2 regions of the Paenibacillus sp. JNU01 genome follow, and region 2 is predicted to be linked to the other one. Evidence: predicted binding sites of a transcription regulator. Region 2 holds the regulator's gene; the other holds the start of a gene.
The links. Region 2 encodes Rex, which represses fermentation and respiration genes when NADH is low (regulators of the CRP and FNR family bind a similar motif). Its sites were predicted from a motif close to TTGTGAAATATTTCACAA; they were not measured.
Positions count from the first base shown of each region.

Region 1 (7,468 bases), 2.2 Mb from region 2:
ATTGCGAACCTGGAGCATGGCGGTCAGCTTGTTGCCTTTGCTTTTGCGAACTCGACGGATGGAGAAGGGTTCTTTGAATGCACTCGTTTCCTCTTGTGATACAGCAGCATCCTGTTCACCCTGAACTTGTTCACCGCCCCAGTGATGCACCTGGCTTCGGATGTTCTGCGCTGGCTGTGCATGATTCGGCGGCTGATCGCCTTCTCCCGATGCGTCTGTATGTGTCAGATCCACTGTTACCGTTGGCGTGTAAGTGGTTTCGGTTCGGATATCCCTGTGCACCATCGGCCCATTCAACTGTTGCCTGCGTTTCTTCGGGTCCAGCATCATGGCACCTCCCCAAGCAATTGCTGTACGGCATGATCCAACAACTCCAGCTCGACAATCCGGGCGAGCGCATCTTCATCCTCCAGTGCCGTTTCGAGAAAATGTCTGACTGCCCCGTGTCTGTCGCCTCGCAGGGCTAGCACACTTCCAGATAATTGCTGATAATCCCGGCGACTGGCATCATCCTGAATATCGACTGCATGAACCAGCGCCAGTGCCTCTTCCACGCGACCTGTCTCCTGATAAATGCGGAATTTCCAATGTCTCGCGGTTTCTCCGCCAAGTTCGTCCAGGGTGCGCAGCGCGGTTCCATAATCATCGTTCATACGTAGTAATTCCGCTCGTACAAGTTGATCTTCTCCTGCCTCCAACCAGCGACATAACTGTTCATAATGATGTCGTTCCTGTTCGTCGGATGCACTAATCCCGTACACCAGCAGGGCGTCCTCCAATTGTCCGGCCCGGGCATGGATGGCAGACAGGAAGCGATAGTGGGAGATCACACAATCACTTCGACCATTCAGGACCGCTTGGGTGAATGCCTCTTGTAATGATTGGATGGCCCGAGAATCTTCAAGCAAGTACTCATAGGCTGCGAGCAAAAAGGATATGGTCTCATGCGCCCCTGCTTTGGCTCGAAGCTGGCGATAGAAATCAGCACGTACACTGCATTGAAGCAGGGTAACGCTATCCGGAGTGCCTGACAGGATCTGCCGCAGCGCATGCAGGAAGAACAGTTCGTAGTCCCGGAGAGGGACTTCGAGATTATCCTTTTGCACCGTACCTGCTTGTGAAGGATCTTCGCCTCCCAGCCAGATGGCGCGTACGCCTTGGAATAATAGCTTCATATATCGTGTTTCGGAGGATGTACCTACCAGATCAGCGATACCCACCAGTTTGGAAATACTGCTTTCCCACAGGGGAGAAGAGGCTTCGTCTCCGACAGGCTCAGGGAGCAGGACAATACATAGCTCTGGTTCCAGCGAAGCTGCAGCCATGAGCCAGTAGGGATGAGTGACCACTGCCACGGTACGTGGCTCCATCAATAGCTGCTCGGCTTCAGGTAAGGAGATTACAGTGATCACCGCAGGTACATCCTCTGGTTGCGTCAGACTGCTGACATAGTAGACCTCGCCCTCAATCGATAGCAGTGCAGCAATATCGGGATAGGGAAAGGATGACCAGCCTCCTTTGCGAGGGAAGAGAACATAACGGACAGGGGGCTGTTCTGCGACAGCTGCACGGGCCTTATCCGAACTGGCTTCGGAGTCTTCACTTGGTAACGGCGCAGGTTTTTCCATGAATCGTTCACCTCACCTTGACTGTAATAAGGAGCGTCCTTCACTATGCATGTGCTTCATGCTTCCACTTCATATGTAAAGCCCTCACGGCACTTCGCATGATATGCCTGAGACTAACATATGGGCATTCCGTCCCAAACATGAGTATCTTCCATGAATAGATGAAGTAGGCAAGCCATTATAGAGCTTCCCTAAGCACCAATCCTCTAATTTCGGCTTCACTACACCTTCTCGATACTGTAAAAAAGGTATTTGAATTCGCACTACAAAAGGCTGATTTTTATCTTTTGTGTGACCAGGATCACTTTTTTTTGCTCTAAACACGGAGATTGTGATAATTCTCACATGTATAAAATAGGGAATCTGGCACAATACGTTCATCAACGTATTTGGCGGACAGACAGCGAAGGTGCAGCTTCAATGCCAAATACGCATACTGCGAAGTGAACAGAAAGAAGGGGTAACGGTATGGATCCGATTATGTTATCGCGTATCCAATATGCACTTACAACGATTTTCCATTTCTTCTTTGTCCCGCTATCCATCGGTCTTGTGCTGTTGGTTGCAATCATGGAGACGTTGTACGTTGTTAAGGGGAAGGAAATCTACAAAACGATGGCCAAGTTCTGGGGCAAGCTGTTCCTGATTAACTTTGCCGTCGGGGTTGTCACAGGTATTCTGCAAGAATTCCAGTTCGGCATGAACTGGTCCGAGTACTCCCGGTTCGTGGGGGACGTGTTTGGTGCGCCACTGGCTGTTGAAGCGTTACTCGCGTTTTTCATGGAGTCTACATTTATTGGGCTGTGGATATTCGGATGGGATCGTTTGTCCAAAAAAGTGCATCTGGCCTGCATCTGGCTGGTGTTTGTCGGCACATTCCTGTCCGCGCTGTGGATTCTGGCAGCCAATTCATTTATGCAGCATCCCGTCGGGTTTGAGATCAACAACGGCCGAGCCGAGATGAATGATTTCCTGGCACTGATCACGAATGGTCAGCTTCTCGTTGAGTTCCCACATACGATTTTTGGGGCATTGATGACAGGTGCCTTCGTTGTCACCGGGATCAGTGCTTACAAATTGATGAAGAAGCAGGATGTGGAGATCTTCCGCAAATCGTTTAATATTGCGATCATCATTGGACTCGTTTCTTCATTGGGTGTAGCTTTCTCCGGGCATTTCCAGGCGCAATATCTGGTGGAGACACAGCCGATGAAGATGGCAGCCAGTGAAGGCACATGGACGACGACAGAAGATCCGGCACCATGGACGGTAGTTGCTTTTATCGATCCAGACAAACAGGAGAATACCGGTGAGATCAAAATCCCTGGATTGCTCAGTTACCTGTCCTACAGCAAGTTCTCCGGCAGTGTCACAGGCATGAAGGAGCTTCAAGCCGAGTATGAGCAGACGTATGGACCGGGGAATTACATCCCGCCGGTACGAACAACGTTCTGGAGTTTCCGCATTATGATCGCAGCAGGTGGCTTAATGATTTTGTTATCCCTATATGGTACGTTTCTGGCCATGCGCAAGAAGCTGGAGATTGCAGGAAAGTGGTTCATGCGTCTGATGGTAATTGCTATTTCTCTGCCATTTATCGCTAATACATCTGGTTGGATCATGACCGAGGTTGGCAGGCAACCGTGGACGGTGTTTGGCTATATGACGACCGAAGCCGGTGTCTCACCGAACGTATCCGCAGGAATGATCCTGTTCTCTACCATTGCTTTTACCGCTGCGTATACGGTTCTCGGTATCGTGATGGTATACCTGTTCGTACGTGAGATCAAGGCAGGACCGTTTGCGGTCGAGAAGCCGGAAGATCACGATGAATCGGCCGATCCGTTCGGCGTGGATGGAGGTTATTCCGTTGTCACTAAGTGAGTTGTGGTTTTTGCTGATTGCCGTATTGTTTGTCGGTTTCTTCTTTTTGGAAGGTTTTGATTTTGGAGTGGGGATGTCTACAGGCATTATTGCCAAAACGGACCGTGAACGCCGGACCCTGATCAACTCGATTGGTCCCTTCTGGGATGGTAACGAAGTATGGCTGATTACAGCAGGGGGTGCCATGTTTGCTGCCTTCCCGCACTGGTATGCCACGATGTTCAGTGGCTTCTACCTGCCGCTTGTGGTCGTATTACTCGCCTTGATTGGTCGCGGGGTTGCCTTCGAATTCCGCAGTAAAATGAAACAGCAGCGTTGGCGCAAAACATGGGATATCATCATTGTGGTATCCAGCGCGCTCCTGCCTTTCCTGTTCGGCGTAGTCTTTGCCACGTTCATGAAGGGTCTGCCCATTGATGGGGAGATGCAGTTGCGCGCAGGATTCTTGGATATCGTTAATCCGTACACTGTAATTGGTGGTTTGAGCGTAACCCTGCTGTGTCTGGTTCATGGATTGCTGTTTGCCTCCCTACGAACAGTCGGGGAACTCCGAGAGCGTGCCTTGAATACAGCGCAAAAATTGATGCTGCCGCTGGCTGTACTGCTTGCCGTGTATGCGATATTGACGTATTTTATGACCGATGTGTTCGCCGTTCGCGGCTGGGCACTGTGGATCATGGTTGTACTTGGTGCAGTTTCACTTGCGCTTGCGGCATATTTCGTTCGTCAGAAGCGTGAAGGCTGGGCTTTTGGTATGACAGGTGCTGTGATTGCGATTGCCTTTGCTTCGGTATTTATCGGACTGTTCCCAAGAGTGATGGTGAGTTCCTTTGGAGCGGCATATGACCTGACCGTATACAATGCGGCATCTGGTGCGTATTCCTTGAAAGTCATGACCATTGTAGCTTGTACACTGCTGCCATTTGTTCTTGGGTATCAGATCTGGAGTTATTATATCTTCCGCAAACGCCTGAACGAGCAGCACCACCTGGAGTACTGATATGGGACGGGGGCTGCTGAAGCTGCCGGGCATCCGGCCAGTACTCGCGCTGGCATCAGCGCTGGTACTGCTACAGGCGATGACGATCATTATGCAAGCCAAATGGTTGGCACAAGCCATCACGGCATTGTTTGAAGGTTCATCCGTAACGGAGCAGTACCCGGTACTGCTGCTGTTCCTGGCTGCTTTTGCCGCCCGATACGCTCTATCCTTCTGGTTACAACTCGTGACATCACGATATGCGGAGAGGACAGGGACTGATCTGCGCAGACAGATGGTGGAGCAGTGGTTCAGACTTGGGCCGCGTTATGCCAAGACCGAGGGCACAGGCCATCTGGTTACACTGGCACGTGAGGGCACCGCTCAATACAAGACGTATCTCGAACTGTTCATTCCTCGTATGCTGGGCATAGGATTCACACCTATCGTCATTTTGCTGTATGTGTTCAAGCTGGATATGATGTCCGGGGTTATTCTGATGCTGACACTCCCGATCCTAATCGTGTTCATGATTCTGATTGGCCTCGCAGCTCAGCGTAAGATAGACGGACAATTCAGATCCTACAAAGCGCTCGCTAACCATTTTGTCGATACCTTACGTGGGCTGGAGACGCTAAAAACATTGGGACAGAGCAAAACACATGAAGGCTCCATTCGGCGGGTCAGTCAGCGGTATCGGAAAGCGACGATGTCTACCCTGCGTATGGCCTTTCTTTCTTCATTTGCACTCGACTTCTTCACCATGCTGTCCGTTGCTTCCGTGGCGGTTAGTCTGGGATTACGTCTGACGGAAGGACATATGTTGCTCGGCCCTGCGCTGACGGTACTGATTCTCGCACCCGAATATTTCCTGCCTGTACGTATGCTCGGCGCTGATTATCACGCCACATTGGACGGTAAGGAAGCCGGAGCGGCCATTAATCAGGTGATCGAACGGGGTAGAGCCGCTGAACAGAAACAGAAGGAAGTCTATGCTAATGTTGTTCCGCATGCGGTTACGGCAGAGGACGAAGCAGGATCTACACCATCATTAACTTCGGGTAAAAGGAAAGTCGGCATCTCGACCATACGTGTCGTGTTGAGTGACAACATGGCTGCGGTGCACCCTGATCTTGATCCCGATGCTATTCCTGAGTTGGATTCTTCCTTTTCCTCCAGATCCTCTTGGAATGAGAATAGTAGACTCGCACTTACGGATGTACAGGTACGGCATGAGGATGAAGGTCCATATTCGCTAAAGGATGTCACATTTCAGATCACAGGTCTCGGCAAAATCGGTATTATTGGCGCCAGCGGAGCAGGCAAGTCCACATTAATTGATGTATTGGCTGGTTTCCAGTTACCTAATTCGGGTCAAGTACTGGCTAACGGACAGCCGGTTACATCGGATATGCTCGAATCCTGGCGAAGACAGACGGCAGCGATCCCGCAGCATCCGTATATCTTTAGTGGAAGCCTGGCCGATAACGTTCGTTTCTACATGCCGGAGGCTTCGGATGCGGAGGTGGCCAAAGCAGTTAGCGCTGCCGGATTAACCAAGTTACTGTCCTCATTATCCGGTGGGCTGCATGAGCCTATTGGGGCTGGCGGCAGACAGCTCAGTGGTGGGCAGGAGCAACGGGTGGCAATGGCAAGAGCCCTGCTGAGCAAACGAAACATTCTGCTGCTCGATGAACCGACAGCACATCTGGATGTGGAAACAGAGTATGAACTGAAACAGACGATGCTGCCGCTGTTCGAAGGCAAACTTGTATTTTTGGCTACCCATCGTCTGCACTGGATGCCGCATATGGATCGGATTATTGTTATGGATGGCGGCACGGTGGCAGAGACAGGAACACATCAGGAACTGCTAGCAAGGCAAGGTGTATATTATCAGATGATTCAGGCCCAGATGGAGGCGATATAACATGAAGTCCGGATATGAACATATGGAGACCGTCCGTAACGGCAAAGAAAAAAATAGCTGGATTGCTCCGTATGTGGCACAGTACCGCTGGAGATTCATCGCAGTCATTGCGTTAGGCACTTGTGCTGCACTGTGTGCGGTACTGCTGCTGTTTACCTCCGGATTTCTGATCTCCAAGTCTGCGCTGCGTCCTGAAAATATTCTGATGGTATATGTCCCCATCGTAGGTGTACGTGCATTTGGAATATTCCGCGCGGTGTTTCGATATATCGAGCGCTTGGCAGGACATGATGCCGTACTGCGGGTATTGGCCGATCAACGGGTGAAATTATATCGCATTCTGGAGCCACAGGCCCTGTTCTTGCGTTCTCGCATGCAGACCGGAGATGTACTTGGAGCACTCGCCGATGATGTGGAGCGGTTGCAGGATATTTATCTACGTACCGTCTTTCCCGCTGTAACTGCGCTTGTAATGTACGGCGGGGCTGTGATTGCTTTTGGCAATGTGGATCTGGGATTTGCGGTGTGGATGGGCTTGTATATGTTATTCCTTGTTGCCGCGCTACCTGCGATTTCCCTGAAAGTGACGTGGAAATGGCGTGTGCGGCTGAAAAAGGAAAACAGCAGGTTGTATACCCGTCTGACTGACGGTGTGCTTGGACTGGGAGATTGGCTTGCAAGTGGACGAGCAACCGAATTTGTTCAGCAGCAGGAAGAGGCGGAAGAACAGCTCGACATGGTTCGCCGCAAGTTGCGGCGCTGGATACGCTGGCGTGATCTGATGGCCCAGTGTGTCATTGGCTTGATGGTCGTATCAGTTACAGTATGGGCCGGAAATGCCGCTTCTGTCGGACAATTACCTGTCGTGATGATTGCTGCTTTTGTGTTGGTGTTATTTCCGCTCACGGAAACACTTCTGCCTGTAGGGGATGCTGTGGAGCATCTTCCACAGTACCAGGAATCACTGGACCGCTTAAAACAGTTGGAAGGGAATCCGGATCTTCCGGGGCAGACGGGAGTGGGTGATGTTGGCGGAAAAGGCGAGTC
Region 1 covers NZ_CP169723.1:3,592,297-3,599,764, reverse strand. The annotation lists gene NLBNIHML_RS15630 (glycosyltransferase) at 1-330, opposite strand, end outside; gene NLBNIHML_RS15625 (tetratricopeptide repeat protein) at 327-1,628, opposite strand; gene NLBNIHML_RS15620 (cytochrome ubiquinol oxidase subunit I) at 2,097-3,512, shown strand; gene cydB (cytochrome d ubiquinol oxidase subunit II) at 3,457-4,512, shown strand; gene cydD (thiol reductant ABC exporter subunit CydD) at 4,514-6,421, shown strand; gene cydC (thiol reductant ABC exporter subunit CydC) at 6,423-7,468, shown strand, end outside.
Region 1: NLBNIHML_RS15620 (cytochrome ubiquinol oxidase subunit I) is a predicted target of Rex. The motif match lies at 1,958-1,975, and genes of this name have one in related genera.

Region 2 (7,468 bases):
TGGAAGGGACCGTATATTGCAATGAAATTTGCCGTATTGGATTTCGAAACAACCGGCACGCAGTCCGACGGTGAGATTATACAAGCCGGACTTGCCATCATAGATCATGACTTCAGCATAACTCAAATATATAGTTCTTATGTGAACCCTGGTGTCCCGATTCCCCCGTTTATCTCGGGGCTAACGGGTATTACCGATGAAGATGTGGCGGACGCTCCATCACTCGAAGAGATGATGATGGAGATGGTTCCGCTGCTTAACGATGTGGTGCTTGTTGGACACAACGTCGCTTTTGATTTTCACTTTTTGCAGAATGCTCTTGACCGTTGCGGTTATCTGCCGTTCACTGGCCGTATTCTGGATACCATTGATTTTCTGAAGATTACGTTCCCATCACTGGGTTCTTATCAACTCGGTTATGTGTCTTCTGAATTTGGATTTCAACATGATCGCCCTCACCAGGCCGACAGTGACGCACTGGCGACAGCCTATGTGCTGCTCAAGTGTCTGGATGAGTTAAAGGAATTACCGCTCATAACGATTCAACGGCTCAGTGACCTGTTCGCACCAGAAGACAGTGACTTGGGTTGGTTCTTGGACGGGATGCGCAGTGAGAAGGAAGCAGAGCCGATTCAGGATCTGGACGGACATACCTATTATCGGCAGCTTGCTCTTAATGTAAGTGATTGGACCGATATTGGTGCACCACGTGATGAGCGGGAAGGTAACCCCCTCGATGGTGTAAGCTTCGAACAGTTTATGGACCAGGTTCGGGAGAACCTGAAGGATACGCTGGATCATTACGAAGAGCGTGAAGCCCAGACCCAGATGTTCAGCAGTGTAAGGCAAGCCCTGGATGAAGAGAAACATCTCTTGATCGAAGCTGGAACAGGTACCGGTAAATCTCTGGGTTATCTGCTGCCAGCGATATACGAAAGTGTGAAACAAGAACAGAAAGTCATGGTCAGCACGCATACGATCAATTTGCAGGAGCAATTGAGAGAGCGAGATATTCCGATGCTGACCCAAGTGGTTCCGTTTCCGTTTAAGGCTGCTGTCTTCAAAGGACGTGGACATTACCTGTGCCTGCGCAAATTTGAACACAAAATCAATAAACGTGAATTCGCCACTCCCAAAGAGGATTATTTCACAGCCGCTCAGATGATCGTGTGGCTCACACAGACTGAAACTGGAGATGATGAGGAGCTTAACCTTAGCGGACGCGGAGGCGACTTCTGGGAGACGGTACAGAGCGAATCCGAGTCCTGTCTGGGAAGATCCTGCCCATGGTTCCGCAAATGTTTCTATCATCGCGCCAAACATGAGGCCGGGTTGTCTGATATCGTAATAACCAATCACTCCAAATTGTTTACGGATGTCAAAGCAGCACATCAGTTGTTGCCAGCCTATGAGAGTCTTGTGATCGATGAGGCCCATCATCTGGAAGATGTAGCGGGTAAACATCTTGGAATGCATATGAAATATTTCACGTTGGTTCATACCCTGACCCGTCTGTTCAAAGACAGTCGTAATGGACAATTGCCTATGCTTCGTTCGCAGTTATCCGGGCATGAAAATTCGGTGCAATGGGGCTCCATGGTAGATCAGATGTTCCCGCTAGCTGTTGAGGTTAAGGAACTGTGGGATCGTATGAGCGATGCCCTGTTCGGTCTTTTGCCTGAACGAAGTGATGCTTCACCGGGAGAGACAGGGCAATTTTCCCTGCGCCTGAAGGCATCTCAGAAACCTGCGAAATGGCAGGAGTTGCAGGATCTGGAGAACCAGATCTATGTGACTCTGGGCGATTTGGTTCGCAAAGGGGACAAATTGCTGCTTGAGGTGAAAGAGGATCAGGATGATTATCAATCGGATAGTCTGATTACGGACATTACAGGACTGCTGAAAGATCTGACCACATTGAAGGAGAATCTGCGATTCTTCATGCGTATGGATGATGCCAAAACGGTGTACTGGATGGAAGCCAGCGGTCAGTTCCGCAGTAAATCTCTTCAACTGTACGCCGTACCTGTCGATGTCAGTGCACAACTGAAGGATTTGTTCTTTGATAAAAAGAAAAGTGTTGTGCTTACATCGGCTACGCTCTCTGTAGATAAGTCATTCCAGTTCATGATTGAGCAGCTTGGCTTACAGGAAGCCTCTGAGAATAATCGGCTTTTAACGTCGATGCTGCCATCACCTTTTAATTATCGTGATCAGGCACTTCTAGTGATTCCGCGTGATTTCCCAAGTGTGAAAGGCAGTGTGGGTGATGCGCACTTTGTTAATATGCTGGTGCAATCACTCGCAGAGACCGCAATTGCCACGCGTGGACGCATGATGGTTCTGTTTACTTCATACAAGATGCTGCGACAGGTCTATGATCCGCTGAAGGAGGCACTGTCTGGTAACGACATCTCGTTGTTGGGTCAAGGTGTGGATAGTGGAAGCCGCTCCAAGTTGACTCGCAGGTTCCAGGATGCCAAAGCTACGGTACTCTTGGGCACAAGCAGCTTCTGGGAGGGTGTAGATATCCCGGGAGAAGCACTGACCTGTCTCGCTATTGTGCGTCTGCCTTTCCAGCCGCCGAATCATCCGTTGGTTGAAGCCAAGAGTGAATTGCTCCAGGAGCAAAAGAAAAATCCATTCATGAAACTGTCTGTGCCGCAAGCGGTCATTCGTTTCAAGCAAGGATTTGGCCGATTGGTGCGAACAGCGAAGGACAGAGGTATTGTCATTGTTTATGATACACGTGTGATCGAAGCGTACTATGGCAAATTCTTTTTATATTCATTACCTGGTCCCAAAATGGAGCATATGCTCACGGAGCAGATGGTTCCCCGAATTACCGAGTGGTTAGAAAAACCTCTTAATGAACAAGAATAATGGTTAACTTTGTTCGTTATATCATTGCATGACACTATCGTTTGGCGTTAAACTTTATTAGATATTTCCGTATCCGATTAAAGCAGTTGCACGTAAGAACTTATAACCTAAATTACAAAGAGCATTCTGTATAAAATGTCACGTCTATCTTTGAGTTTATACAGAATGCTCATCTTTTCATCTATTATTTTATCGTGGCATTGGTAAGGGGGAGCAAGAATGAAATCGGATAAAATTTCGGAAGCGGTGGTACGACGTCTGCCTGTATACTTGCGCTATTTGAACGAGTTGCATCAGCGTGAGGTGGCTACTGTTTCTTCTCAAGAGCTTGGACAGAGGCTGGATCTGAATCCGGCCCAAATTCGAAAAGACCTGGCTTACTTCGGTGATTTTGGTCGAAAAGGGATCGGGTATGATGTATCCTATTTGATCGAGAAAATTCGTCACATTCTCAAAATTGATCAGCAAATTAATGTAGCTTTGGTAGGTGCTGGTAACCTGGGACAGGCCTTGTCCAACTACAACGCATATCTGAAAGACAACATGAAGATTGTTGCTGTATTCGATGCATATGGACCGAAGATTGGTAGTCAAATCAACAGTTTGACGGTAAAACCAATGAATGAATTAACGGAAGCGGTTAAGACAGATAACATCCGCATCGGAATTATTACAGTTCCGGATACGGAAGCTCAAAATGTAGCCGATCAACTTATTGAGTCGGGAATCGAAGCGATTCTTAATTTTGCACCAACTATTCTAAAAACACCGCCACATATCCGCATTCACCATGCTGACTTTACAACGGATCTGCTTAGTTTGGCCTATTACTTGGAGACTGGAAAGGACGACGAGGAAGATGACAACAAATAGATGGGTAATCCACAACGGCAAATTTGCCGTTAATGAAGGCACGACATGGAACGTGGTTCATGGATACATGGTTGTCGAGAATGACAAGATTGTGCATATTGGTGAGACATTGCCGGATGGAGACGAAAATTGTACCAAAGTGGATGGAAAAGGATTGTTCTTCCTGCCGGGTCTGATCAATACGCATGGTCATGCAGCGATGTCGTTGCTTAGAGGACACGGGGACGATCTTGCGTTACAAGTATGGTTGCAGGAAAAAATGTGGCCGATGGAAGCAAAAATGACTTCTCAAGACGTATATTGGGGAACTTCGCTATCCGTGCTTGAAATGTTGAAAGGCGGAACTACAGCTTTCCTGGACATGTATGATCATATGGATCAGGTTGCCAAAGTTGTGGAACAATCCGGCGTTAGAGCAGCACTTGCACGTGGTGTAATCGGGCTGTGCTCGGAAGAAGAGCAATTGCGGAAGCTGGAGGAGTCGGCAGCGTTTGCACGTGAGTGGAATGGACAGGCAGATGGTCGCATCACAACCGTAATCTCGCCACACGCACCATATACATGCCCTCCTGACTACATAGAGAAGCTTGTACAGGTCGCAAATGATCTTAACCTTCCTCTGCATACACATATGTCGGAAACGCTTCGTGAAGTGGAGCAGAACGTTACAGAATATGGACTGCGTCCTGTGGCACATCTGGAGAAACTGGGCTTTTTCTCCCGTCCATCCCTGGTAGCACATGCGGTGCACCTGAATGATGAAGAGATTGAAATTTTGGCCCGCCATGATGTGGCTGTATCCCATAACCCGGGAAGTAACCTGAAACTCGCTTCCGGTGTTGCGCGGGTACCTGCATTACTGAAAGCAGGAGTTACCGTGTCACTTGGAACCGACGGACCGGCAAGCAACAACAACCTGGATATGTTTGAAGAAATGAGACTGGCTGCATTGATTCACAAAGGTGTGTCTGGTGATCCGACTGCCGTGCCAGCGGGCGAAGCGTTACTACTCGGAACTTCATATGGTGCTAAATCCATCTTCCTGAACAATACCGGTGCGCTTCAGGTAGGCATGAAGGCTGATTTCATCGCCCTGGACATTGAACAGGCACACTTCTACCCACATACAGACCTGATCTCGCATACGATTTATTCAGCCTCTGCCAAAGATGTGGAGCACGTATGGGTAGATGGGAAACAAGTGGTTAAACATGGCGAATGTCTGACGCTGGACGAAGAACGTATTTTGCGTGAGTCTCAATTGGCATTTGATGGTTTGCTTGCTCGTTAATTGTATTGCGGAGCATCATAGGGAAAGGAAGTTCGGCTTTTGAAGAAAAAAAAGAAGTGGATATGGATTTCGCTGCTTGCACTAGTTCTGATTCTGTTTGGACTTCAGCGTTATTACGTGTATGTCACACAGGACCAGCGTAAGGAAGAAGCGCTCGCCATACAGGCAGCACAGGAGCAACTGGGCATTACATCTTATGATGAATTGCGTAAGTACATCTGGGGTGATAAAGAAGGCTCTGACAACATCTACTGGACCCTGCTCGGCAAAAACAAGGATAACCAGGATGTTATGGTCTGGGTTAAATTCGATGCAAATAATCAACCTGCTACAGGTGCTAACGCTATACACAGTGAACTGCTGCAGAATGGCATGTCCGAAGCACAGATACGCAATCGCTTTAGTTCCGAAGTTCCAGCCGGTGAGATTAAACGAATCATGCCCGGAGTTGTGAATGGAATATATGTGTGGCAAGTGTATTATAAAGACGGTACGCATAACCACTATCGGTTTTATCGTTTTAGCAATGGAGAACAGGTAGACTTGGTTTACACACTCCCGAACAGCTAGAACAAATAGAGTAACTTAGCTAGAGAATCGTAGAAATGAAAGAACCGGCAGACGGATATCCGACTGAACCGGTTCTTTGTGTTGCCTGTGAACAGTTTTGATTTAAATAGTTAAAATTAATAATTTATTCATATTTTCGCCTTCGAAATTGTATATACGATGTGATATACTCAGTTATGTACTCAAAGTTACATTCATAACAAATAAACCTGTCGAAATTCTCGCAGGAGTCAATGTGCACATATTCGTATATACCAATAGGCCAGTAAGTTAGGCCAAAATCTGGGAGGGGTAATTCACTTGAAGCTAAAAGTATTGCCTATTGCTTTAACTGCCGTCATTTCAGCCGTTGTGTTGTTTGGAGGTTGGTTTGTGTATCGTCAGGTGGCTTTGCAGAATCCGATTGAAAAGATGGTTACCCAGTACGATGGAGTCAATGACGTTCAATTAACTATTAACCGCAATGACGTACAATTGAAACTGGATCTGCAACCTGATGTTGATTTGGGCAGACTGGTACAATATATTCACAAAGAAGGACAGACCTTGATTGGAACTCGCTCATTAAAGTTGGATGTTGTAGATCATTCCAGTGAAGCACTGGAAAGCTGGTGGGGTGATGCGATGTTTACCGTGGCTCAGGCGATGGAGAACAAACAGTACACCGAGATCACACCAACATTGTCCAAGATGGCTACGAATGGAATAAAGGTAAATACAGCGATGGATGACAACAATGTATATGTAAGTCTCAGAGACGGAGATGCCAGCAAGTTTATTATTCTGCCGCGTGTGCCCGGTCAGATAGGAGTGTGGCCTAATGCCTAAGTGGACCAAAGAAATTGCCATTGGATTTGTCCCTGTGTTGATTATTTTTCTTGCTTTTACTGGTGTTAATATTATTCCGATTCTAATTGCAGCGGTGTTTGTTGGAGCTTTGTTGTTCATGATGCAAATGCGTGGCGGGATTACCGTAGGCGCTGCACAGGAGCGTAAACGGAAGAAAAAAGGTCCTTCCAAGCTTACTTTTGAAGAAATTGGTGGTCAGGACAGTGCCAAGCAAGAATTGCGTGAAGCACTGGACTTTCTCATCAAACATGAAGAAATTCGCAAGTTCGGGATTCGCCCGTTAAAAGGGATCTTGCTGACAGGCCCTCCAGGGACAGGGAAAACGTTGATGGCCAAAGCGGCTGCGCATTACACCGATTCTGTTTTCGTTGCTGCATCGGGCAGTGAGTTTGTGGAAATGTATGTTGGTGTAGGTGCCAGCAGAATTCGGGATTTGTTCAAGGATGCGAGAACCCGTGCCACCAAGGAAAATAAAGAAAATGCTATTATATTTATCGATGAGATCGATGTCATCGGGGGGAAACGTGAAGGCGGACAACAGCGGGAGTATGATCAGACGCTGAACCAGCTCTTGACGGAAATGGATGGAATTTATTCTTCCGATACCCCAAGAATACTGGTTATTGCTGCAACAAACCGCAAGGAAATGCTGGATAGCGCCCTGACACGTCCAGGACGTTTTGACCGCCATATTCAAGTAGACTTGCCTGACAAGAAGGGTAGAAAGCATATTCTGGAACTGCATGCGGTGAATAAACCTCTGATGAAGGAAGTGAATCTGGAGAAGACAGCGGAAGAATCGTATGGTTTCTCCGGTGCGCAGCTTGAAAGTGTGATGAACGAAGCAGCGATATATGCCATGCGGGATGGGCTGTTACACATAGAACAACGGCACTTGTCTCTGGCTATTGATAAAGTCATGATGGGCGAGAAAACAGACCGTGAGTCCAGTGTGGAAGAGAAGAAAAGGGTTGCCATTCATGAATTGGGACACGCCATTAT
Region 2 covers NZ_CP169723.1:1,430,979-1,438,446, reverse strand. The annotation lists gene dinG (ATP-dependent DNA helicase DinG) at 22-2,883, shown strand; gene NLBNIHML_RS05985 (redox-sensing transcriptional repressor Rex) at 3,103-3,756, shown strand; gene NLBNIHML_RS05980 (amidohydrolase) at 3,743-5,047, shown strand; gene NLBNIHML_RS05975 (DUF5590 domain-containing protein) at 5,087-5,617, shown strand; gene NLBNIHML_RS05970 (hypothetical protein) at 5,918-6,445, shown strand; gene NLBNIHML_RS05965 (AAA family ATPase) at 6,438-7,468, shown strand, end outside.